DNA from 3 places in the Streptomyces sp. STAM6 genome. Region 2 is predicted to be linked to each of the others. Evidence: riboswitches for the same ligand, from Rfam matches in the RefSeq annotation. Region 2 holds a riboswitch; each other region holds the start of a gene.

Region 1 (6,710 bases), on a different contig from region 2:
TGAAGTTCGCCCGGTACGCCACGGGGAGACCCAGGGTCCTGTACTGCGCGCACGCGTTCCACGGGCTGACCACCGGGTCGCTCTCGGTGAACGGCGAACGCGGGTTCCGCGACGGCTTCGCGCCGCTGCTCCCGGACACCGCGATCCCGCTCGGCGACCTCGCGGCCCTGGAGTGCGAACTGCAGCGCGGCGATGTCGCCGCCTTCGTGGTCGAACCCGTCCAGGGCAAGGGCGTCCACGAGGCACCGCCCGGGTTCCTGCCGGCCGCCCAGCAGCTGCTGCGCCGGCACAAGGCGCTGCTCATCGCCGACGAGGTGCAGACCGGCCTCGGCCGGACCGGCGACTTCTACGCGTACCAGCACGAGGACGGCGTCGAGCCGGACCTCGTGTGCGTCGCCAAGGCGCTGTCCGGCGGCTATGTCCCCGTCGGCGCCACCCTCGGCAAGGACTGGATCTTCAAGAAGGTGTACTCCTCCATGGACCGGGTGCTCGTCCACTCGGCCAGCTTCGGGTCCAACGCCCAGGCGATGGCCGCGGGGCTCGCGGTCCTGACGGTGCTGGAGGACGAGGAGATCGTGGCGAACGCCAGGAGCACCGGAGAGCTGCTGAAGTCGCGGCTCGCGGCGCTGGTGGACCGCTACGAGCTGCTGCACGAGGTGCGGGGCCGCGGACTGATGATCGGGATCGAGTTCGGCCGGCCGTCGTCGCTCGCCCTGCGGGGCCGCTGGACGATGCTCCAGGCGGCCCGCAAGGGGCTCTTCGCACAGATGGTGGTCGTGCCGCTCCTGCAGCGGCACCGCATCCTGACCCAGGTCTCCGGGGACCACATGGAAGTCATCAAACTGATCCCTCCGCTGATCATCGGCGAACGGGAGGTCGACCGCTTCGTGACGGCGTTCACCGCCGTCATGGACGAGGCGCACACCGGGGGCGGGCTCCTGTGGGACTTCGGGAGGACGCTGGTCAAGCAGGCGGTCGCCAACCGCTGAGCGGAGCATGCGCGGGGATCCCGCGAGGACCACCGGGTACGACTCTTTGCCTCTGGGGCAATAAATTTGCCTCACGGGAAAAGGGCTGGCGCAATAGAGGCATGACCACGGACTCCTCCGGGGACACGCTGCCGGACGTCGCTCCCCGGCTGCGCGCGCTGCGCCGCCGCCGCGGGCTCACCCTCGAGGCCGCCGCCCAGCGCGCCGGACTCTCCCCGGCCCACCTCTCCCGGCTGGAGACCGGCCGCCGGCAGCCCTCGCTGCCGATGCTGCTGGGGCTCGCCCGTATCTACGGTACGACGGTGTCCGAGCTGCTCGGTGAGGTGCCGCCGGAGCACGACCCGATCGTCCGGGCCGACCGTGCCGAGCCCGCCGAGGCCGACGGCTGGGTCTACCACCAGGCGGGCGGACCCGGCCGGGCCATGCAGGCCCTGCGCGTCCACGTCCCCCACGCCACCCCGGCCGACCTTGTGCGCGTGCACCCCGGGGAGGAGTGGCTGTACGTCCTGGGCGGCCGGGTGCGCCTGACCCTGGGGGACGCGGTGCACCTCCTCGATCCGGGCGACAGCGCGCATTTCGACTCGCTGACCCCGCACCGCATCGCCGCCGCCACCCGGGGCGGTGCCGAGCTCCTCTTCGTACACACCCTTGTCCAGAGCCCCGCCGAGGAGCTCTGCCTCGGCGCGCCCGCCCCTCGGCGCTGACTCCCCGGAGGTTGTCCGTCATGTCCCAGAACCCGGCCTCGAAGTCCGCCGAGGGCGAAGAGCGGAAATTCCCTCTCGGGCTGGCCGTCAGGCTCTTCGCCTATCTCGTGGCGGGCCACCTCGTCGCGGCCTTCCTCTATCTGCTGTTCCTGCTCGGGGGCCAGAACCAGTAGCCACCCGCCGCGCGGGGCTCAGCCCTCGTCGAGCAGGCGGTCGCGCAGCCGCTCGCGGGTCTCGGGCGAGAGCCGCAGGCCCTCGGAGAAGTACCGCTCCGTGCTGCCCCAGGTCTCCTCGATGGTCGAGAAGGCCGTCGCCAGGTACTCGCGGCGCGCGTCGAAGAGGGGACTGAGCAGCTCCATCACCTCGGGCGACATGCCGGCGGGCGAGGAGTCGGCGCGGTGCACCTTGTAGCGGCGGTGCGGGTCGTTGGACTTGAGGTAGTCCTCCTCGATCGCCTCGCGCTCCACACCGACCGCCAGCAGCGCCACCGCGATCGACAGCCCCGCGCGGTCCTTGCCCGCCGCGCAGTGCAGCAGCGCCGGGACGCTGTCCGCCGCGAGGGCGTGCAGCACCCGGCTGTGCTCGGCGGTGCGGTCCTTGATGATCGCGCGGTACGCGGCCGTCATCCGCCCGGCCCCCTTGCCGTCGGCGAGGATCCCGCGCAGCTGCTCAAGATCGCCTTCGCGCACCATCCGCCAGAATTCCGCGCCGTCCGCCGGGTCCGAGAGCGGGATGTTCACGTTCCGCACACCGGGCAGGGCGACGTCCGGGCCCTCCAGTTTCTGGTCGGCGGCGTTGCGGAAGTCGAAGATCGTGTGCAGACCGAGCGAGGAGAGGAAGGCCGCGTCCTCGCCCGTCGCGTGGGCGAGGTGGCCGCTGCGGAAGAGCAGGCCGTGACGGACCCGCCGGCCGTCCACGGTGGGAAGGCCGCCCACGTCACGGAAGTTGCGCACACCGGTCAGCTGGGGTTCGGTCGACGAGATCTGCGGCAGCTGCTGCGTCACGGCGGCTCCTCCGTGTCTGCGGTCGGCGGTCCTCGCCGACGATGTCGCGGCTCCGACGATACGACACCGGTGCGTGAGGCAATCATCTCCCTGCGGGTCGCACATCCGTTGCCCTGCCCATGGTCAGCGGCCGCATGGTGCTCGTTCCTGTTGGATGATGTTCACATCTGGGGCCCTGGCTGGCGGGCGCGCCCGGCGGCGGCCCCCGTCGCTGAGACCTGCTTTCGGGCGGCACGGTCGAGCGGCTCTGCTTCTGTCCCGATTCAGCATGTTTTGCTCGCCGACCCCGACCGTGGATGCATTGAGTGGTCTAGTAGCTGAATGACGGTTCTGTCCGTATTGGCCTGTAAGGGTTAACGTGCCCCGGTAGAAAGGGAGATGGGTCGGGCCGCGTGAGCAGCGTCATAAAGGTGACCGTCCGTGGCGAAGCGCCGCTCCCAAATCCGGTGCCCACAACGGCAATTCATGATCCGTAATCCACGGAGGGTGACGGGAATTACGGGCGGCATCTCGGACGGAAATGGCCTTTTCCACGCGACGGCTTGTTACCGCGGACCCGGCTCGCTTAACGTCGCCGCAATCCGGCCGGACCAGCCGAATCCTGCCGCCGACCGGAATTCATAACCCACCCACGTGTGGCAGGAGCGGGGGACCCAGGTAGTACGCCGGAACCGGAATTCGCGGGCCGGCTAGGGGTTAAGTCGCGTCGACCGCGCGGCCGGGCATCTCCAGCCCGAACCCGACAGCTCACCTCGCAGGCGCCGGAGAGGAATTCGTCATGCCCGCGAAGGGTAAGCACCGCCGTCCCAAGAACAGCCCGCTGACTCGTCGTTTCGTCGCCGCCGGAACGGGCGGCGCCGCCCTTGCCCTCCCGCTGCTCGGCGCGACCGGCGCCCACGCCGCGGACCAGAGCGCCCCGGCCGTCTCTCCGCAGACGGTGGTCGCCGCCGCGAAGGCCGCCCCCGAGACCGCCGCCAAGGCCGCGCCCCGCATGTACACCGTGGTCGCCGGCGACTACCTCGCCAAGATCGCCCACAACAAGAACGTCAAGGGCGGCTGGCAGAAGCTGTACAAGGACAACCGCAAGGTCATCGGTGACGACCCGGGCCTGATCCTGCCGGGCATGAAGCTCACGCTGGGCGCCAAGTCCACCGCCAAGGCGCCCGCCAAGCCCAAGGCCGACACGACCCGCACCGAGTCCCGCGCCTCGCGCTCCGCCGCCAAGGCCGAGGCCCCGGCGCCGAAGCCCGCCGCCGAGACCAGCGGCTCCGGCTTCACCGCCCCGGTCTCCGCCGGTGTCACCACCCCCTACCGCGCCTCCGGCTCCATGTGGTCCTCCGGTTACCACACCGGTGTCGACTTCGCGGCCTCCTCCGGCACCAGCGTCAAGGCCATCGGCGCGGGCACCGTCGTCTCCGCCGGCTGGAGCGGCGCGTACGGCAACGAGGTCGTCATCAAGCACGCCGACGGCAACTACTCGCAGTACGCCCACCTCTCCTCCCTCTCCGTCTCCTCCGGGCAGACCGTGAGCGGCGGCGAGCAGATCGGTCTCTCGGGCTCCACCGGCAACTCCTCCGGTCCGCACCTGCACTTCGAGGTCCGCACCGGTCCGGGCTACGGCTCCGACATCGACCCGCTGGCCTACCTGCGTCAGCACGGCGTCTCCATCTGAGTCCGTCAGGGACCCTTCTGACGCTCCGGCACGCGTCCCGCGTGCGTCCGCTGCCCGGCACCTCGTGCCGGGCAGCGGCATATTCCGGCTTGGGCGAATCTTGACCGGTGGCGTATCTCACCCCACGTCAACCCCTCCTTACGGTCGCGTAGGTCACATCGGAAGGGGAAAGATGTGCTCCCGTGGCAGACGATTCGACATTCAGAGACAGTGACGTATTCGGGTCGTACGCGGCGATCGGTGACAGCTTCACCGAGGGCGTCGGGGATCCCGGTCCCGACGGACAGTTCGTCGGCTGGGCGGACCGCCTCGCGGTCCTGCTCGCCGACCGGCTCACCGATCCCGAGACGTTCCGGTACGCCAACCTCGCGGTGCGTGGCAGGCTCCTCGACCAGATCGTCGAGGAACAGGTCCCCCGGGCGAAGGAACTCGCCCCCGACCTCGTGACCTTCTGCGCGGGCGGCAACGACATCATCCGGCCCGGCAGCGACCCCGACGACGTCGCCGAGCGGTTCGAGCGGGCCGTCGCCGACCTGACGTCCGCCGTCGGCACCGTGCTCGTGACGACCGGTTTCGACACCCGCGGCGTGCCGGTGCTGCGTCATCTGCGCGGCAAGATCGCCACGTACAACGGCCATGTGCGGGCCGTCGCCGACCGGTACGGCTGCCCGGTGCTCGATCTCTGGTCCCTCAAGACCGTGCAGGACAGGCGGGCCTGGGACGACGACCGGCTGCACCTGTCGGCCGAGGGCCACACCCGGGTCGCGCTGCGCGCCGGCCAGGTGCTCGGCGTCGACGTCCCTGCCGACCCCGACCAGCCGTGGCCACCGCTGCCGCCGCGCGGCCCCCTCGAAGTCCGCCGTGACGACATCAACTGGGCCCGCGAGTACCTCGTGCCGTGGATCGGCCGGCGGCTGCGCGGCGAATCGTCCGGCGACCACGTCTCGGCCAAGCGGCCGGACCTGATGCCGCTGTAGGGGACCGGTTCAGGTGCGGCGCCCGAGGCCGAGCTCCCGGTCGAGCGCCTCGTCGGCCCACTCCAGCATGGTCGCGTGGGAGACCGAACCCGCGTAGGCGGTCATCTGCACGGCCAGTCCGTCCAGGAAGGCGGTCAGCCGGCAGGCCGCCGCCGCGGGGTCCGCGCAACGGAACTCGCCCGCCGCGGCGCCCTCGGCGATCACCTCGGCCAGTGCCGCCTTCCACTGCCGGTCGAGGTCGCCCGCCACATCCCGCAGCGCCGGCTCCCGCAAGCCCGCCGCCCAGCCCTCGATCCACAGCCGCCAGCCCTTGGCCTGACCGGTGGGGGCGTACCAGCGCACGGCGGACCTGAGCCGGCGGGTGGCCGCGGTCCGGCGCCCCAGCAGCTTGCGCAGATGCGTGAGATCGCCCTCTGCGGCGTACGAGAAAGCGGCCGCGACGAGCTTCTCCTTGGTCGAGAAGTGGTACAGGACCAGCGCGTTGCTCACTCCGAGCGCGGAGGCGACATCGGCGATCCGCACCGCCGCGACGCCCCTGAGCTGGATCTGCTCGACGGCGGCCCGCAGCAGCTCCTCACGCCGCTCGGCCACGCTCAACCGCACTCTGCCCACGTCGTCCCCCTCGTGCCGCCGATTCCAGCGCCGGCTTCCCCCGGGGCCGTCCGGTACCGGTCGCAGTACCAGCCGAAACGCTCCGCGATCACCGGCAGTCGGTCCGTGACGATAGCGCGCCGCCGCACCCGGCGCCGTACCGTCGCGCACGGCCGCTCCGGCGTCCCGGCGGCCGACCGCGCGCATCGCGCCGTGGCGGGCCCGTCCGCGACGGCGGTGGTCACGGACCGGGCCGTGCGCGGAGGCGGGCCGGCCCCTTCCCGACGCCGGGGCGCGCGCACGTCAGATCGGTCGCAGCTCGCACTGGTCCTTGAAGCCCTGGCTGGTCAGCCCCAGCGCGGCATTCATCCGGGACCTCAGGTTCTCCACCGCCACCATCGCGGTCAGCTCCACGAACGCCGGCTCGCCGAGGGCCACCCTCAGCCGCTCCGCCAGCTCGTCCCCGACCTCCGGCGGGTTCGCGGTCATCGCCTCCGCGTACGTCAGGACATCCCGCTCCAGCGGGGTGTACGCGTCGCTGTCGCGCCAGACCGGGATGTCGTGCAGCTTGCGCACGTCCATCCCGCGGCGGGTGTTCTCCCAGTGGCCGTAGTCCATGCACCAGCTGCAACCGATCGACGCCGCCGACGCCATCTCCGCCAGCGCCTTCAGGCCGGGGTCGAGCTGCCGCCACCTCGCGACGGCCAGCTCGAAACGGAGCTGGGCGCGCAGCACACGCGCGTTGTGCGCCACCGCGAGCACCGGGTCCAGCA
Region 2 (6,710 bases):
AGAGACCAAGGAGGTTCGTCATGCCCCACGACCCCGCCGCCCGCTACGTCCTTCCGGAGTTCACGGAGCGCACCGGCTCCGGGACCCGGACTCTCGACCCCTACTCCAAGCTGCTGGAGGAGCGGATCGTCTTCCTCGGCACCCAGGTCGACGACACCGCCGCCAACGACGTGATCGCGCAGTTACTCCATCTTGAGTACGCCGCGCCGGACCGGGACATCTCGCTCTACATCAACTCCCCCGGCGGCTCGCTCAGCGCGATGTCCGCGATCTACGACACGATGCAGGTGATCACCTGCGAGGTGGAGACGACCTGCATCGGCCAGGCGAGTGCGGGCGCGGCCGCTCTCCTCGCCGCCGGCACACCCGGCAAGCGACTCGCACTGCCCGGAGCACGCGTGATCCTCCAGCAGCCCTCCGTCGACGAGCCGTTGCGAGGAGTGCCGAGCGATCTGGACATCCAGGCGGCGGAGTTGTTGCGACTGCGGGAGCAACTCGCCGATATGCTCGTACGCCACACCGGGCAGACCCGCGAGCGGATCGACGCCGACATCGAGCGCGACACGGTCTTCGACGCGGTCGGCGCGAGGGCGTACGGCCTGGTGGACCACGTCATCCCCAGCCGCAAGAACCGCAAGGCATGAGCGTCGGCCGCCCACGGGCCGGCGCCGAAGGACGACCCCCTGCCGAAGAAGGGCGCCTGCCGCACCACAAGCGCACCACCCACCGGACAGCGACCACCGAGCCCCCGGCCCACGGGGCGCACGAGGAAGGGTGCCCGCATGCTGCCACCGGAACCACCTCCGCTGCCCGCCCTGACCCGAGCCGAGGGCGCGTTCGTCGACAGCTACCTGGAAGTCGTCGATCTGCTGGGGCGGATCAATCCGGCGCGCTCCAGCCACACCTACGGGGCCCTGCGCGCGGCCCAGGCCCTGGTCGGGCGCGCGACGGCGCTGCGCGACGCGCTGACGCTGATGCACGAGCGCGGCGAGAGCGAAGTGCATGCTCATACGCTGGCGCGAGCGCTCCGGGTCCTTGACGGCGAGCGGCGCGCGGGTCGCGTGACGGTCCCTCACAATCGAGATGTGGGACCGACGTAGGCCTCGCCCGGATGGGCTCAGGAGTACGAGAAACGCTCCCCCGTTCAGCGTATGTATATGGACGAATTTCGTACGACGCGAGTTGCGCTCCTGGACTACTCATCTGGCGGAATATCAGGTTCCGCCCCTGGTGCGGGGATCACCCCTTCGCCACGGCCGGGCTCCAAAACGACCCTGTCCACCCGAACGGATCAGTCGTGAGGAGCCTCACATAAGGCCGTTTCGACTCGGAATTTCGTCAATTCATGGGTCAAGATCCGTGTCGACGACAAGCCCCCGCCACCGCGGCGGGGCGGTCCGGGCGGACGCCGAGTCCTGCCGCCGTCCGGATGCCTGGTCGACAGGAGTGGATCGGCAGGAGTGGAGGACCCAGGCAGTACGGGTGACCGAACGATGTTCGTCCGGTCGGTCGCCCTTGGGGTGAAGCCGCGTCAGCGGCCGGGCAACTTCGCCAGCCCGAACCCGACAGGTCATCCTTCACAGGCGGCTGACGAAGGGTTGCGCCATGAACGCGCAGATTCATGTCCCGTCTCTGCTGTCCCGAGCCGGTGCCGTCTCGGCACTCACTCTCGCCGCCGTCGGCGGGCCGGTGCTGGCGCCCGGCGCCGTGCCGGAGGCCCACGCCGCCCCGGCGCACGCGACGAAGGCCCTGAACGTGGCCGCGTCCAAGAAGGGCGCGCCCTACAAGTACGGCGCGACGGGCCCCAACCGGTTCGACTGCTCGGGCCTCACGCTCTACTCGTACAAGAAGGCCGGCAAGGCGCTGCCCCGCACCGCCCAGCAGCAGTACAACAAGACGCGCCACATCTCGGCGTCGAACCGGCAGAAGGGCGACCTCGTGTTCTTCCATCGTGGCAGCAGCGTCTACCACGTCGGGATCTACGCGGGTAACAACAAGATCTGGCACTCGCCCAAGACCGGCTCCGTGGTGAAGCTCGAAAAGATCTGGTCGAAGTCGGTCTGGTACGGGCGCGTGCGCTGACGTACCGGGCGAGTGAGCCGAAGGGGCGCGACGGTGCCGAACGGGAGAACGCGCGGAGGGTCGCGAGGAACGAGCGACCTGGGCACGATCGACCGTCGACACCGGCGACAGGCGCCCCGGAGGTGAACCGAGCCCTTGAAGGCCACGACATGAGCCGCGGTACAGGGGCGCGCCTCCGGGCACATCCGGAGTGTCCGGCGCCGGCCCCGTACCGCGTGCGCCGCCGGACCGTCGTCAGGGCCCGGCGGCCGGGGCCACCAGCAGGGACACACCCAGCGCGGCGAGCCCGCCGCCCGTGACTCCTCGCACGGTACGGGCGGTGCGCGGCCGGCGCAGCCACCGCCCGAGCCGGTCCACCAGCAGCGCGACGGCCGGGAACCAGATCAGCGCGAGGACGACCACGATCAGGGCCAGGAGCAGGGTGCGCGGCAGCACGGCCGCCCCCTCCGGCACGAACTGCGGCAGCAGGCTCAGGAAGAGGACCGGCGCCTTGGGGTTGAGGACATTGGTCAGGAAGCCCTGACGCAGGCTGCGGCCCGCCCCCGGGCCGGCCTCCCCGGCGGGCTCCTCCTCGTCCGGCGCCGCCCTGAGGGCCCCGCGCAGCGCCTGGACGCCGAGCCAGAGGACGTACACGCCGCCGGCGATCTGCAGAGTCCGGTACAGGACGGGCACGGCCACCAGGACGGCCGCGAGCCCCGCGACGGCGAGGGCGGTGTGCACGAGCAGTCCGCCCGCGACACCGACGGCGCAGGCGACTCCGGCGCGGCGGGAGGACATCGCGTTGCGTACGACGACGGTGAAGTCGGCGCCCGGCACGGCGACCATGCCCGCGGCGACACCGATGAAGGCGATCAGCTGTGCGTCCATGGGCTCAGCCTGCTGCGTAACGGGTATGAGCGTGTACGTGCAATCTTGTGGGTCTGCCTAAAGGGATGCTTAACGTACGACCCCATTCGACTGGCCGCGCTGGTGGCGGTCGCGGAGGCCGGTTCGATCACGCGGGCGGCCGCACGGCTGGGCTACACGCCGCCGGCACTCTCCCAGCAGCTGGCCAAACTGGAGCGGGAGGCGGGTGCGTCCCTGCTGGTCCGGCACCATCGGGGCGCGCGGCTGACGGCCGCGGGCGAGGTGCTGGTGGCGCGGGCCCGCCGGGTCCTGGACGAGATGGAGCGGGCGCGGCACGAGCTGGCCCTGCTGCACGGGCTGACGGGCGGCCGGCTCCGGGTCGGGACGTTCACCACGGTGGGCATCCATTTGCTGCCGCCGGTGCTGAGCGCGTTCCGGCGGGCGCACCCGGACGTGGAGCCGGCGGTCACCGAGTACGAGCCGCCGCGAGGGGTGGCGGCGGTGGCCGCGGGTGAGGTCGATCTCGCGCTGACCCATGTCTACGAGCCGGCCGGAGCCGAGCCGCCGCCCACGGGGGTGGTGCTGGAGCCCCTGCTGGTGGAGGAGCTGGTCCTGGTCACGGCACCGGGGCATGTCCTGGCCGAGGGCTCGGGGCGGCTGCCGGTCGCGGAGCTGGCGGGTCAGCCGCTGATCAGCAGCGCGCCGGCCCACCCGCCGCGCCGGGGTGTGGAGGGTGCGCTGCGCGATGCGGGGGCGACACCTGCGGTGGTGTGCGAGTCCCCGGGGTACGCCCTGGTGTGTGCGCTGGTCAGCGCGGGGCTCGGGGTGGCGGTGGTGCCGGAGATGGTGGCGGCGATGGAGCCGGCGCCGCTGGGCGTGCGGGCTCTGGAACCGGCGGCGTTCCGCCGGACGATCTCGGTGGCGCACCGGGGCGACGATTCCGGCCCGGCCGCCCAGTCACTGCGCGCGCTGCTGCGGGGTGGCTTCGGCCGGGCGGGGTCGGGGCAGCCTCTGTAGGCCCGCGACTGCTCCGCGCGGCGATTTCGGGACCGGTCGGGCCGCGGTCAGGTCGGGTAGGCGCCCTGGTTCTGCACGGGGAGCGTCCAGGGCAGCGCGATCCAGACCGTCTTGCCTCCGTCGGGGGTCGGGGTGACGGAGAGTCGGCCACCGCATTCGGCGGTGAGCCAGCGGATGATGACCATGCCGCGGCCGTTGTCCTGCTGCACCGCGGCGGGCAGGCGCTGCGGCCAGCGCGGATGGCTGTCGGTGACGCCGATGCGCAGCCGTTCGTCGCGTTCGAGCCGGACGTCCACCGTGAAGGTGGGCGACTGCCCGAAGGTGTGCTGGACGGCGTTGGTGGCGAGCTCCGAGACGATCAGCCGGACCGTGTCCGCGGCCGGTGCCTCGTCGGGCAGGCCCCACTCGGCGAGCACGTCGGCCACGTATCTGCGGGCCACGGAGACCGAGGCGGGATCGCTCGGCAGAGTGACGGATGCTTCCTGGTGGTCTGCCATGGCGACGCTGTCCCTTTCCCACCGGGGCCGGTCTGCGACACGTAGCGGATGCTTTGCGAGGACGGCCTCGGATTGTGCTCCGCGCCAGACTGCCACTCATGCCGCCCCTGAGGGGAGCGATCCACCAAGATATGCATATATCTGTCGCTCGAAGCGGTGAACTCTGCGACGGGAGACCGGATTTCGCGAGCAAACTGAGGGGTTGGCCGGGGGAATCGCCGAGGAGGGACGGCGAGGACGGAAGGAGGCGGCGGTCATGCGGGGCACGCGACACGGACCGGCGGTCCGTCGGCGCAAACTGGGCGAGGAGTTGCGCGGGTTGCGCCTCGCCGCCGGACTCACCAGCGGCGACGCCGCACGGCTGGTCGGCTGGCACCAGTCGAAGGTGAGCCGGATCGAGACGGGAGCCAGCGGCGTCACGGGCGCGGATGTGACGCTGCTGCTCGATGCCTACGGTGTCCGGGACCCCCGGCTGCGGGCGCTGTTGGAGGCGCTCGCGGGTGCGGCGGCCGACGGCGGGGGATCCGGGTGGTGGCACGCCTACCGTGGTGTGATCCCGCAGCAGTACCGGGACTTCATCAGTCTGGAGTCGCAGGCGTGCGCGGCGCGGACGCTGGAGACGTCGGTCGTGCCGGGGCTGTTGCAGACGCCCGACTACGCGCGGGCGGTGACCCGGGCCGCGCTCGACGGGCTTCCGGCGTCCACGGTCGACTCGTTGGTGCGGGTGCGGATGGCCCGTCAGGAAGTGCTGTGCGCGGAACCGCCGTTGCGGCTGGACGCCGTGCTCGACGAGGCGGTGCTGCGGCGGGAGGTGGGCGGTCCGGTGGTGATGCGGGCCCAACTGCGGCGGCTGGTGGAACTCGCCGCCCTGCCGCACGTGCGGTTGCAGGTGCTGCCGTTCGCGATGGGCGGCTACGTCGGCCTCTCCGGCCCTTTCGTTATCTTCTCCTTTCCGAACATTTCTGATCTGGATGTGGTTGTTCTCGACCACTTGACGAGTAGCCTCTACCTCGAACGGACGGAAGACCTCGAGGCGTACAGCGCCGCTTTCCGTACGATGCAGGCGCACGCCCTGTCGCCCGAGGACTCCGCGGAACTCATCGCCGGGATCGGTGACGGCGCGTAGGGAGAGGCACCCCACATGTCTGCTTACCTCGCACAGCAGCGGGACGACGGCCTTCGGTGGCGGCGCAGCAGCCGCAGCGTGGGCATGAACAATTGTGTCGAGGCCGCCCTCCTCGACACCGGCCGGCTCGCCGTCCGGGACTCCAAGGACGTCACCCGGCCGCCGTTGCGGTTCTCCGGGGCGGCCTGGTCGTCCTTCATAGCGGACCTCCGCCACGAACCGGCCGGCTGACGGCCGGCCGGAGCGTCAGCCGGCCGGGGCCGTGCGGAGAATGGTGGCGACCGCCGTCTCGACCTGATCGGCGGTCAGGTCGGCCCGCGCGGTGAGCCGCAGGCGCGAGATGCCGTCCGGTACCGACGGCGGCCGGAAGCAGCCGACGGCGAGCCCTTCGGCGCGGCAGTCCGCGGCCCACCGCACGGCCTGTTCCGGCGAGGGGGCGCGCACGGAGACCACGGCGGCGTCCGGTCGTACGGCGGTCAGTCCGGCGGCGGTGAGCCGGCGGTGCAGGGTGGTCGCGACGGTGCGCGCGCGGCCGGCGAGCCCGGGCTCCCGGCGCAGCAGCCGCAGGCTCTCCAGCGCGGCGCCCGCCGCCGCGGGCGCGAGGCCGGTGTCGAAGATGAAGGTGCGGGCCGCGTTCACCAGATGGTCGATGACCCGGGCCGGGCCCAGGACCGCTCCGCCCTGGCTGCCCAGGGACTTGGAGAGGGTGACCGTGGTGACGATGTCGCCGCCGCCGGCGAGTCCTGCCTCGTCCAGCGCGCCGCGCCCGCCGTCACCGAGGACGCCCAGGCCGTGGGCGTCGTCGACGACCAGCGCCGCGCCGTGCGCACGGCACACTTCGGCGAGTTCGTTCAACGGGGCCGCGTCGCCGTCCACCGAGAAGACGGAGTCCGTGACCGCGAGGGCCCGGCGGCCGGGGTGCGCGTCCAGGGTCTTGGCGACGGCCTCGGGGTCGGCGTGCGGGACGACGGTGGTCTCGGCGCGCGCGAGCCGGCAGCCGTCCACGATCGAGGCGTGGTTGCCGGCGTCCGAGACGATGAGGGAGTCCCGGGCGCCGAGCGCGGTCAGGGCGGCGAGGTTCGCCGCGTATCCGGAGGAGAACACGAGCGCCGCCTCGAAGCCGCAGAACGCGGCGAGCTCGC
Region 3 (6,710 bases), on a different contig from region 2:
GGGTGCGGCGCGAGCGAGGCGTTCAGCCGGCTGCCGGGGGCGGTGTTGATGATGCCGAAGGCGTTGGGCCCGATGATGCGCATGCCGTACGAGCGGGCCTGGCGCACCAGCTCGCGCTGGCGGGCGCGGCCCTCGGCGCCCTGTTCGGCGTATCCGGCGGAGAGGACCACGAGGCCCTGGACGCCGTGTTCCCCGCAGTCGGCGACGACATCGGGGACGCTCTCGGCGGGCACGGCGACGACGGCCAGGTCGACCGGCTCACCGATGTCGGCGACCGAGCGGAAGGCGGTGACCCCGTCGAGCGAGGCCCGGTTCTCGGGCAGCGCGCGGTTCACGGCGTACGTACGGCCGGTGAAACCGGCTTCCAGCAGGTTGCGCAGCACGGTGCGTCCGACGCCGCCAGGGGCGCGCCCGGCCCCGATCACGGCGACCGATCCGGGGGCGAGCAGCCGCTGCACGGAGCGGGCCTCGGCCCGCTGTTCCCGGGCGCGCTGGACGGCCAGCGACCGGTCGGTCGGCTCCAGGTCGAGGTGGAGTCGGACGGAGCCGTCCTCGAAGCTGCGCTTCTGGGTGTAGCCGGCGTCCGTGAACACTTTGATCATCTTGGTGTTGGCCGGCAGCACCTCGGCCGCGAACCGCCGGATGCCCCGCTCGCGGGCGACGGCCGCGATGTGCTCCAGGAGTGCGGAGGCGACTCCCCTGCCCTGGTGGGCGTCCTGGACCAGGAAGGCGACCTCGGCCTCGTCGGCGGGAGCGGTGGCGGGCAGCCCCCGGGCGTCGATCCGGTCGTAGCGGACGGTGGCGATGAACTCGCCGCCGACGGTCGCCGCGAGGCCCACCCGGTCCACGTAGTCGTGGTGTGTGAAGCGGTGCACGTCCTTGGCCGAGAGCCGGGGGTAGGGTGCGAAGAACCGGTAGTACTTCGACTCGTCCGAGACCTGCTCGTAGAAGCTGACCAGGCGTTCGGCGTCGTCCGTGGTGATCGGCCTGATCCGCGCGGTGCCGCCGTCGCGCAGCACCACATCGGCCTCCCAGTGATCGGGATACACGTGTTCCGACTGATCCGGCGGGGTCCGCATGGGGCCAGAGTACGGTGCGGGCTCCGGAGCACGCCGCAGAACATGAGAGACTGGTCTAGACAACTCCTCGCACCGAAGGGCAACACCATGGCTGAGCGCCGCGTCAACGTCGGCTGGGCCGAGGGCCTGCACGCCCGCCCCGCCTCGATCTTCGTCCGTGCCGCCACGGCCTCCGGCGTCCCCGTGACGATCGCCAAGGCCGACGGCAACCCGGTGAACGCCGCTTCGATGCTCGCGGTGCTCGGCCTGGGCGCGCAGGGCGGCGAGGAGATCGTGCTCGCTTCGGACGCCGAGGGCGCGGACGCCGCCCTGGACCGCCTGGCGAAGCTGGTCGCCGAGGGGCTCGAGGAGCTTCCCGAGACCGTCTGACGAGCCCGACGCGGTTCTCCGCGCAAGGGTGCGCAAATCGGTGGAGCCGTATCACGCGGAATTCCGGGTGATACGGCTCCACCGATTTCTGCACGCTGTTCATTTTTGTTTTCGGGCAGCCTCGACAGACCCCGCAAACAAAGCACTTCTTTGTATACGGCCGTGCTGTTAATTGCGGGCACCCGCGGTGTTTACGGGATGTTGCGAAGTCCTCACGCGACGGGTCAGCCGCTCGGGGCGCTCCGGCCGGCGCGGCACCAGCGAGCCGAGGGAGCGCTCGGCGTGCAGGGCGGTGAGCGACCGCGCCCGCTCCGCGTCGCCGCGTGCCACCGCGTCCACGATCGCGCCGTGCTCGGCCCACGCCTCCACCGGCCGGGCCGGCTGCTCCACCGTGTACATCCAGGCGATCTTGTGCCTCAGCTGGGTCAGCAGGGCGGTCAGCCCGGGGCTGCCGCACGCCTGGGCGAGCGTCTCGTGGAACCAGCCGCCGAGCGCCCGCAGATCCTCCCCCTGGTCTCGGCGGGCCCGCTCCTGCCCCAGCCTGACCAGGCCACGCAGCACCTTGAGGTGCGCCTCGGTGCGGCGCTGGGCGGCGCGTGCCGCGCCGAGCGGCTCCAGGAGCGTACGGACCTCCAGCAGGTCGACGGCCTCCTGTTCGGTGGGTTCGGCCACGCAGGCACCGGCGTGCCGCCGTGTGGTCACGAAGCCCTCCGACTCCAGGGTGCGCAGGGCTTCGCGGACCGGGACGCGGGAGACGCCGTAGCGGCGCGCCAGCTGTTCCTCGGTGAGCCGGCTGCCCCGGGCGAAGACACCGGAGACGATGTCGTCGCGGATCGCCGTGCACACCGAGTGTGCTGGAATGCGCATACCGAACCTCCGCATCAATTCGCTTAACCCGCGCGAAACTCGAGCGTTTGACGCCTGTTCGTGACTCTATTGCAGTACGCCCGGAATTCCGATGCCCACTGGCAAATAAAGGATGTCTTTTGGCCGGTACCGGCCGCCTCACGTCCGTCCACCGGCGCTCCACCGCCCGTCCACCGGCCGTACGCGGTCGCCGGGGCAGCCGGGGGCCGGGGAGGACCGCCCGGCGGCACGACGAAGCCCCGGCTCGCCGGGAGCCGGGGCCTTCGGAACGCGGGCCTTCGAGCAGCGGGGGTCAGACGTTGACGCCGTGCGAGCGCAGGTACGCGACGGGGTCGATGTCGGAGCCGTAGTCGGCGCCGCTGCGGGCCTCGAAGTGGAGGTGGGGACCGCTGGAGTTGCCGGTCGAGCCCGACAGGCCGATCTGCTGACCCGGCTCGACGGTCTGGCCGACCGAGACGCTGATGGAGGAGAGGTGACCGTACTGGGTGTACGTGCCGTCGTGCATCTTGATCACGACGTTGTTGCCGTACGCGCCGCCCCAGCCGGCCTCCACCACGGTGCCCAGGCCCACGGCGACGACCTTGGTGCCGGACGCGGCGTGGAAGTCCACGCCGGTGTGGCTGCCGGAGGACCACATGGCCCCGCCGGTCTGGTAGCCGGTGCTGACGTAGGAGCCGGCGACCGGGGACGTGAAGGAGTTCAGGCGCTTGCGCTCGGCCTCGCGGGCGGCGCGCTCCTCGGCATCGCGGGCGGCCTTCACGCGCGCCTCGGCCTTGCGCTTCGCCTCGGCCTCGGCCTTCGCCTGCGCCTGGGCCAGGGCGGCGGCCTCCTCGGCCTCGCGCTCCTGGGCCTCGGCCTGGGCGTCGATCCGGTCGGCGATGGTGTCGGTGATGACCGCCTGGTTGAGACCGGTGTCCTCGAGGGCGCGGGTGTCCGTGTCGGCGGCCAGCGCCGGGGAAGCGAGGGTTCCGATGACGCCGGTGGTGGCGATGGCCGCGACGCCGGCGGCATGCGCGCTCTTGCGGCTCATACGGCTCGGGGCACGGTGCTTCCCGGTGGCACGGGTGAACGCCATGAAGTGGCTGGTCCTTTCCTTCCCTCTCGCCTACCGGGTTAGCTGACGGGTTCGGAGCAGGAAGGTCTCCTACGGGCCCCTCCGCCGGCCGGCGAAGGCGTCCGATTCACCCCGGGGGACTTGATGTGGGTCCCCGGCTCCCCAGGCTCGCGCCGGACGGGGACTCGGCGATCGCTGTCCGATGTCGCGGATGCGACGCGTGCAACTGGCGGACAGCGCACATGACGCTAAGCGGGAGATCTTTCAATCGCCAAACAGACACGGGTTTTTGTAGCGCACGCCACAGGGCAGACACCCAGCCTCTCCAACAAACCGGACATACGACGGAACCCCGGCGTCCTGCTGGAGGCCGGGGTTCCGTGTCCGGTCCGCGCGAGGCGCGCGGACCGGGGCGGGCTCAATCAGCTCGTGACAACGGTCACTTCACCGATGCCGAGCGCCTCGACCGGCTCCTTGATCTGAGCGGCGTCACCGACGAGGACCGTGACGAGACGGTCCACCGGGAAGGCGCTGACGACCGCCGCGGTGGCCTCCACCGTGCCGGTCCCGGCCAGCCGGACGTACAACTCGGCCTGGTAGTCGTCCGGAAGGTGCTGCTCGACCTGGTCGGCGAGGGTGGCGGCGACGGAGGCGGCCGTCTCGTACTTCAGCGGTGCCACCCCCACCAGGTTCTGCACGGCCACATCGCGCTCGGTGTCCGTCAGGCCCTCCGCCGCGAGGGTGCGCAGCACCTTCCACAGGTCGTCCAGCGCGGGGCCGGTGTTCGGCGTGTCGACCGATCCGCTGATGGCGAGCATGGCGGCGCCCGTGCCGTCGGGAGCGGAACGCAGCACCTGGCCGAAGGCCCGTACGCCGTAGGTGTAGCCCTTCTCCTCGCGCAGCACGCGGTCGAGGCGGGAGGTGAGGGTGCCGCCCAGGCAGTACGTGCCGAGGACCTGTGCGGGCCAGACGCGGTCGTGCCGGTCGGCGCCGACGCGGCCGATCAGCAGCTGGGTCTGGACCGCGCCGGGGCGGTCGACGATGACCACGCGGCCGGTGTCGTCCGCGGTGACCGGCGGAACGGCGAGCGGCTTGCCCGGGGTGCCGGTCCAGTCACCGACGGTCTCGGCCAGGACCGCGTCCAGGTCGACGCCCGTCAGGTCGCCGACGACCACCGCGGTGGCCGTGGCGGGCCGGACGTGCGCCTCGTAGAAGGCCCGTACGGCCGCGGAGTCGATCCGCGCCACGGTCTCCTCGGTGCCCTGGCGGGGGCGCGACATGCGCGACGTCGCCGGGAAGAGCTCCTGGGAGAGCTGCTTGGCCGCGCGGCGGGACGGGTTCGCCATCTCGTGCGGGATCTCGTCGAGGCGGTTGCGCACCAGCCGCTCGACCTCGCCGTCGGCGAAGGCGGGCGCCCGCAGTGCCTCGGCGAGCAGGCCGAGCGCCTTGCGCAGCCGGGACACCGGGACCTCCAGGGAGACCCGTACGCCGGGGTGGTCGGCGTGCGCGTCGAGCGTGGCGCCGCAGCGCTCCAGCTCGGCGGCGAACTCCTCGGCCGAGTGCTTGTCGGTGCCCTCGGACAGCGCCCGGGCCATGATGGTGGCCACGCCGTCGAGGCCCTCCGGCTCGGCGTCCAGCGGGGCGGCGAGGGAGATCTCCACGGCGACGACCTGCTGGCCGGGGCGGTGGCAGCGCAGCACGGTCAGGCCATTGTCCAGGGTGCTCCGCTCGGGGGCGGGGAAGGCCCAGGGCCTGGCCTCACCGGGCTGCGGCTGCGGGTGGAACTCCATGGACGTCAAAGGCTCGGCGGCGCTCACTGGTCCGCACCCTCTTCCTGGTCGTTCTGGTCGGCGGTCACGGGCTCGTAGACCAGCACCGCCCTGTTGTCGGGGCGCAGCCGTGCCTGGGCGACCGCCTGGACCTCCTCGGCGGTGATGTCGAGCACCCGCTGGACGGCGGTCAGGGCGAGCTGCGGGTCGCCGAACAGCACGGCGAACCGGCACAGTTCGTCCGCGCGGCCCGCGACCGTGCCGAGCCGGTCCAGCCACTCGCGTTCCAACTGGGCCTGGGCGCGCTCCATCTCCTCGGCCGTCGGCCCCTCGGCGGCGAAGCGGGCGAGCTCCTCGTCGACCGCGGCCTCGATGTCCGGCACCTCGACGCCGCCGGACGTCTTCACGTCCAGCCAGCCCAGGGACGGCGCCCCCGCCAGCCGCAGCAGACCGAAGCCGGCCGCGACGGCCGTGCGGTCGCGGCGGACCAGACGGTTGTGCAGGCGGGACGACTCGCCGCCGCCGAGGACGGTGAGGGCCAGGTCGGCGGCGTCACACTCGCGCGTGCCGTCGTGCGGCAGCCGGTAGGCGGCCATCAGCGCGCGGGCCGGGACCTCCTCCTCGACGACCTCGCGCAGCTGCTCGCCGATGATGTCGGGCAGGGTGCCGTCGCGCGGGGGCTGCTTGCCGTCGTGGGAGGGGATGGAGCCGAAGTACTTCTCGATCCAGGCGAGCGTCTGCTTCGGGTCGATGTCGCCGACGACCGACAGGACGGCGTTGTTCGGCGCGTAATACGTACGGAAGAAGTTCCGCGCGTCCTCGAGGGTGGCGGCGTCCAGGTCGGCCATGGAGCCGATCGGGGTGTGGTGGTACGGGTGACCCTCGGGGTAGGCCAGGGCGGTCAGCTTCTCGAACGCCGTGCCGTAGGGAACATTGTCGTACCGCTGGCGGCGCTCGTTCTTGACGACGTCCCGCTGGTTCTCCATGGACTCGTCGTCGAGCGCGGCGAGGAGCGAGCCCATCCGGTCGGCCTCGAGCCACAGCGCCAGCTCCAGCTGGTGCGTCGGCATGGTCTCGAAGTAGTTGGTGCGCTCGAAGCTGGTGGTGCCGTTGAGGGAGCCGCCGGCGCCCTGCACCAGCTCGAAGTGGCCGTTGCCCTTGACCTGCTTCGAGCCCTGGAACATAAGGTGCTCGAAGAGGTGGGCGAGGCCGGTACGGCCTTCGACCTCGTGGCGCGAGCCGACGTCGTACCAGAGGCACACCGCGGCGACCGGGGTCAGGTGGTCCTCGGAGAGCACCACGCGCAGGCCGTTGGCCAGGCGGTGCTCGGTCGCTGTCAGGCCGCCGGAGCCGGCCTGGGCTGTGGCCGTGTGACCCATGGGCATGTACGTCCCTTCGATCGCTGTGTGGAAGAGTCCTGCCACTGTATGCAAGCGGACTGGCACCTGGCGAAGTTCCCGGGCCGCCGATTCGTCCCTCGTCCGGGTCGCGGTCGGTGTTGTCAGTGGGACGGTCCACAATGGTCCGCGTCAGATCAGCCTTTGTTGGTGAAGGAGCCGCAGCCGCGATGGC

The links. Region 2 has a riboswitch for cyclic di-AMP ahead of ACY34K_RS14010 (C40 family peptidase). Riboswitches for the same ligand answer to the same signal wherever they lie in the genome.
Region 1: linked by a shared signal. The riboswitch ahead of ACY34K_RS30695 (M23 family metallopeptidase) and the one ahead of ACY34K_RS14010 (C40 family peptidase) in region 2 are both predicted to bind cyclic di-AMP.
Region 3: linked by a shared signal. The riboswitch ahead of ACY34K_RS11060 (M23 family metallopeptidase) and the one ahead of ACY34K_RS14010 (C40 family peptidase) in region 2 are both predicted to bind cyclic di-AMP.

The regions. Positions count from the first base shown of each region.
Region 1 is NZ_JBUEFZ010000045.1:916-7,625, forward strand. Features, by position in the region: gene ACY34K_RS30675 (aspartate aminotransferase family protein) at 1-989, shown strand, start outside; gene ACY34K_RS30680 (XRE family transcriptional regulator) at 1,091-1,693, shown strand; gene ACY34K_RS30685 (DUF6126 family protein) at 1,714-1,866, shown strand; gene ACY34K_RS30690 (tyrosine-protein phosphatase) at 1,885-2,697, opposite strand; cyclic di-AMP (ydaO/yuaA leader) riboswitch at 3,314-3,473, shown strand; gene ACY34K_RS30695 (M23 family metallopeptidase) at 3,476-4,369, shown strand; gene ACY34K_RS30700 (SGNH/GDSL hydrolase family protein) at 4,552-5,346, shown strand; gene ACY34K_RS30705 (TetR/AcrR family transcriptional regulator) at 5,356-5,958, opposite strand; gene ACY34K_RS30710 (carboxymuconolactone decarboxylase family protein) at 6,241-6,710, opposite strand, start outside.
Region 2 is NZ_JBUEFZ010000009.1:113,557-120,266, forward strand. Features, by position in the region: gene ACY34K_RS14000 (ATP-dependent Clp protease proteolytic subunit) at 21-644, shown strand; gene ACY34K_RS14005 (hypothetical protein) at 783-1,100, shown strand; cyclic di-AMP (ydaO/yuaA leader) riboswitch at 1,421-1,601, shown strand; gene ACY34K_RS14010 (C40 family peptidase) at 1,606-2,082, shown strand; gene ACY34K_RS14015 (LysE family translocator) at 2,317-2,949, opposite strand; gene ACY34K_RS14020 (LysR family transcriptional regulator) at 3,052-3,945, shown strand; gene ACY34K_RS14025 (ATP-binding protein) at 3,993-4,442, opposite strand; gene ACY34K_RS14030 (helix-turn-helix domain-containing protein) at 4,699-5,568, shown strand; gene ACY34K_RS14035 (DUF397 domain-containing protein) at 5,584-5,799, shown strand; gene ACY34K_RS14040 (8-amino-7-oxononanoate synthase) at 5,815-6,710, opposite strand, start outside.
Region 3 is NZ_JBUEFZ010000006.1:173,580-180,289, forward strand. Features, by position in the region: gene ACY34K_RS11045 (bifunctional acetate--CoA ligase family protein/GNAT family N-acetyltransferase) at 1-1,079, opposite strand, end outside; gene ACY34K_RS11050 (HPr family phosphocarrier protein) at 1,167-1,448, shown strand; gene ACY34K_RS11055 (GntR family transcriptional regulator) at 1,617-2,315, opposite strand; gene ACY34K_RS11060 (M23 family metallopeptidase) at 2,608-3,390, opposite strand; cyclic di-AMP (ydaO/yuaA leader) riboswitch at 3,403-3,570, opposite strand; gene ACY34K_RS11065 (M16 family metallopeptidase) at 3,792-5,159, opposite strand; gene ACY34K_RS11070 (M16 family metallopeptidase) at 5,183-6,517, opposite strand; gene ACY34K_RS11075 (DNA gyrase/topoisomerase IV subunit A) at 6,706-6,710, shown strand, end outside.